2 regions of the Streptococcus sp. Marseille-Q8145 genome follow, and region 1 is predicted to be linked to the other one. Evidence: predicted binding sites of a transcription regulator. Region 1 holds the regulator's gene; the other holds the start of a gene.
What was found. The regulator Rex, encoded in region 1, represses fermentation and respiration genes when NADH is low (regulators of the CRP and FNR family bind a similar motif). The targets are predictions, from matches to a motif close to TTGTGAANTANTTCACAA.
Positions count from the first base shown of each region.

Region 1 (2,405 bases):
CCTCGTTTCCATTGTTGGGATGGCGACTGCCCTTTCTGAAAGTTTCGCCCATTTAAAGGAAAACCTTACACACGCTCAACTGTTAAAAGATACGCTACTGGATGATTTGGCAAATTTAGACTTCTATCTAAACGAAAGTCAGCCTAGCCTGCCTTATGTTATCAATATTGGATTTCCAAACCATAAGAATGACCTTATTTTGCTTCAAATGGACCTTAATGGCTTTTCAATCTCGACTGGTTCTGCTTGTACAGCTGGAGCGGTTCAGCCCAGCCACGTCCTTCAAGCCCTCTATGGGCAAGATTCTGAACGCCTAAAAGAATCCATTCGTATCAGTGTATCAGACCAAACTAGCATCCAAGAAATCAAACTCTTCAGCCAAAAACTAAAAGAAATACTAGGAGGATAAGATGGCTTTTCAAACATCTGTTAGCTTAGCAAACTGCGACTTCACCTACTCACTCCATCCAAATGTTAAGAAATTTACCTTGCGGGACAATACATTTGCTGAAACAAAAGTTGGTAATTACGAGCTTTCTCGTTTACTTGAAGCTGTTCCCAATAGTGGCGATGGATTCTTGCTTAAGATTATCATCAATAAAGATCTAAGCGGAGTAAAAATTAATATTACGGACAAGTCTGGTTTAAGACTGGTGAATATCTTCAAATCAGAAAAACACCATATTATTCAGCAAAAATTCTATTTCCTGATGGATAGTTTAGTTGAAAGAGATATTTTTGAAAAAACACCCCAATAAGCGAAATTCTAAGAATTTTGCTTATTTCTATTATTTTATCTATCTTTATTAGTATAATAATATTTTGTTCATCAAATTAGTTGATTTTTTCACAAGCTTTCTATAGAATAGAAGATAGAAAGGTCGTGATTTTGTGAAAACTGAAAAAAGCAATTCTATTCCACGTGCTACTGCTAAACGGCTCTCCCTCTACTACCGGATTTTCAAACGATTTAATGCAGAAAATATTGAAAAGGCCAATTCAAAACAGATCGCAGAGGCGATTGGAATCGACTCTGCGACTGTTCGGCGTGACTTTTCTTACTTCGGTGAGTTAGGTCGTAGAGGTTTTGGCTACGATGTCAAGAAACTAATGAGTTTCTTTGCCAATCTTCTCAATGACAACTCGATTACAAATGTCATGATTGTTGGCGTCGGAAATATGGGTCGTGCTCTTTTACACTACCGCTTTCATGAACGGAATAAAATGAAGATTGTAATGGCCTTTGATACAGATGATTATTCTGACGTCGGGACCACTACAAATGATGGAATTCCTATTTATGGAATTTCTCAAATTAAAGAAAAGGTCCAAGAAGGAAACGTAAAGACAGCCATTCTGACAGTGCCGAGCGTTAAGGCACAAGAAGTCGCATCCGTCTTGGTTGATGCTGGTATCAAGGGAATTCTTTGCTTCTCCCCAGTGCACCTATCTGTCCCCAAAGATGTGGTTGTACAATATGTGGACCTAACCAGCGAACTCCAAACCTTACTCTATTTCATGAGAAAAGATGATGAGTAAGGTAAGAAAGGAAACAGACACTTTATGAAAAAACCGATTATCGGTATAACAGGAAACCAAAGGGATATTCCCAACGATCAATTTATCCATATCAGTTATACTTCAACTGGCTTTATCGAGGGAGTCAATAAAGTTGGGGGAATCCCAATTATCTTACCAATTGGTGATGAAGCCTTAGCTCACACCTATATTACTATGATCGATAAACTGATCCTTACCGGTGGACAAAATGTCCATCCTCATTTCTACGGCGAAGAACAGACTATCGAAAGTGATGATTATCTGCTTCAAAGGGATCTATTTGAACTAGCTCTCATCCGAGAGGCGCGGAAACAAAACAAGCCTATTTTTGGTGTCTGTCGTGGTACTCAGCTTTACAATGTTTCTATGGGTGGCACACTTCACCAAGACATCGAGAATCACTGGCAAGATAGCACTGCTCAATACACTACACAGACTATGGTCACTAAAAATGGCTCCATCCTCCATGAATTATACGGACCTACTTGTCAAATCAACTCATTCCATCACCAAAGTATCAAGGATCTAGCGAAAAATCTAGAAGTCATAGCCTACGATCCTCGGGATAAGGTCATTGAGGCTGTTACCTCAACTGATGGAAGTCCATTTCTTGGTGTACAGTGGCATCCAGAATTTCTATTTCCCACAAGAACGGGGGATTTAGCCTTGTTTGATTATGTCGTTCACAAACTTTAGATCAAATCCGTTTTTTCACGATAACTATAATAATTATTTTTTGAAACGATTAAATGATCTAAAAGAACCAACCCCATTAGCTCACAAGCTTCTTTCATGTGTTTGGTGACCTCGTCGTCATTCTTACTTGGTAAAGTCACTCCAGAAGG
Region 1 covers NZ_CBCOPQ010000005.1:281,988-284,392, forward strand. Annotated here, with positions in the region: gene ACWPVL_RS11185 (cysteine desulfurase family protein) at 1-409, shown strand, start outside; gene ACWPVL_RS11190 (DUF1831 domain-containing protein) at 411-758, shown strand; gene ACWPVL_RS11195 (redox-sensing transcriptional repressor Rex) at 892-1,539, shown strand; gene ACWPVL_RS11200 (gamma-glutamyl-gamma-aminobutyrate hydrolase family protein) at 1,564-2,256, shown strand; gene radC (RadC family protein) at 2,253-2,405, opposite strand, start outside.

Region 2 (2,405 bases), on a different contig from region 1:
TGACATTTATCTTGCTTATTATCACCATCACAGCTCCGTCTGTGGGTGCCTTTGAGGAAAGCCTGATTGTCAATGCTTTGAATCAAGCCGATACGAAAATGCAGACAACTCGTAAGCACGCTGACCAAAAAACTGCGACAAATTATAACGTGGCAGAGGGAACGACTGTTATTGGTGATTCGGTCACTTTGCGCTCCGCTGAATGGATCCAAGAGGCTATACCTGACGCTCAAGTCGATGCAGTGGTTAGCCGTAATTTAGTGTCTGGTCTGGAATTTTTCAAGAACGATATTGCTAACCAAACACTGCTTCAAAACGTCGTCTTGGCATTGGGAACCAATCCAGTTGACAATTATGAAGAATTGCTGGATCAGTATATCGAGCTCTTGCCAAAAGGCCATCGCTTGATTTTAGTCACGCCATATGATGGCCGGACAGCCAATGATCCAAGTAGTATTCCTGTTAAGATGCGACAATACGAACTTGAACTTGCTAAGAAATACGATTTTGTATATGTAGCAGACTGGTATCAGGTAGCGATTAATAATCCGCAGATTTGGATTGGAACAGACTATGTTCATTATGGGGCAGATTCAGAGTCAATGGCAGAGGGAGGTAAACTCTACTCTAACATGTTGAAAGAAGCCTTGGCTGCCGCTTCAAGTGGCAGTGTTAAGCCATAAAACTAGCTCGGTTATTTAGCCGAGCTCATTTTATAACAAAAAAGAAAGCGCTAACATATTTTTAAGGAAAAGTATGTGAAATTTTTAAGAATAGATATAGAATTTAGTAAAAAAGCCTGAAATATCAGTGTTTAAAAAATAATCCATAAAAAGTTTGTGAACTTTTGTTGAAAGTGTTTACAAATTTGTAGGAATAGAGTATAATTATATTGTGAAATAATTAACAAAGGTTAAAATCTTCATTTAACCTTTTGGCAGAAACCATTGGAGGACTATAATGGCTGATAAGAAGAAAACTGTTGAACAAGAAGATAAAGTGCTAGCGGCTGAAAAACATGTTGACGAGCTTGTGCAAAAAGGTCTCTTAGCTCTTGAAGAAATGAGAAAACTGAATCAAGAGCAAGTAGATTACATCGTAGCAAAAGCTTCAGTTGCAGCTCTTGATGCACACGGGATCCTTGCTCAACATGCGGTTGAAGAAACTGGTCGTGGTGTATTTGAAGACAAGGCAACGAAAAATCTCTTTGCTTGTGAACACGTTGTCAACAACATGCGTGGTGTGAAGACTGTTGGTGTTATCGAAGATGATCCTGTTACTGGACTGACAAAGATTGCTGAGCCTGTCGGAGTTATTTGTGGTATCACTCCAACGACGAACCCAACATCAACAGCAATTTTTAAAGCATTGATTGCCTTGAAGACACGTAACCCAATAGTTTTTGCCTTCCACCCATCTGCTCAAGAGTCATCTGCTCACGCAGCGCAAATCGTTCGTGACGCAGCAATCGCAGCTGGCGCACCTGAAAACTGTGTGCAATGGATTACTCAACCATCTATGGAAGCAACAGCAGCTTTGATGAACCACGATGGTATTGCAACCATCCTTGCAACTGGTGGTAATGCCATGGTTAAAGCTGCTTATTCTTGCGGAAAACCAGCTCTTGGGGTGGGTGCCGGAAATGTACCAGCTTACATTGAAAAATCTGCTGACCTTCGCCAAGCAGCTCATGATATCGTGATGTCTAAATCATTTGACAATGGTATGGTCTGCGCATCTGAGCAAGCGGTAATCATTGACAAGGAAGTTTATGACGAATTTGTAGAAGAGTTCAAGTCATACCACACTTATTTTGTAAACAAAAAAGAAAAAGCTCTTCTTGAAGAATTCTGCTTTGGCGCTAAAGCAAACAGCAAAAACTGTGCGGGTGCTAAGCTCAATGCAGATATTGTAGGTAAGCCAGCTACATGGATTGCAAAACAAGCAGGCTTTAAAGTACCAGAAGGTACAAACATTTTGGCTGCAGAATGTGCGGAAGTAGGTCCAAATGAGCCATTGACTCGCGAAAAACTTTCACCAGTTATTGCTGTCTTGAAAGCTGAAGATAGAGAAGACGGTCTTAAAAAAGCTCGTCAAATGGTTGAATTTAACGGACTTGGTCACTCAGCAGCTATCCATACAAAAGATGAAGAATTAGCTAAACGCTTTGGTACTGAAATCAAAGCGATGCGGATCATCTGGAACTCGCCATCTACTTTCGGTGGTATCGGGGACGTATATAATGCCTTCATTCCATCCTTGACACTTGGATGTGGTTCATACGGACGCAACTCAGTTGGTGATAACGTGAGCGCTATTAACCTTCTAAACATCAAGAAAGTAGGGAAACGTAGAAATAATATGCAATGGTTTAAAGTTCCTTCAAAAATTTACTTCGAGCGCAA
Region 2 covers NZ_CBCOPQ010000002.1:231,005-233,409, forward strand. Annotated here, with positions in the region: gene ACWPVL_RS04540 (acyltransferase family protein) at 1-683, shown strand, start outside; gene adhE (bifunctional acetaldehyde-CoA/alcohol dehydrogenase) at 961-2,405, shown strand, end outside.
Region 2: adhE (bifunctional acetaldehyde-CoA/alcohol dehydrogenase) is a predicted target of Rex. The motif match lies at 893-910, and genes of this name have one in related genera.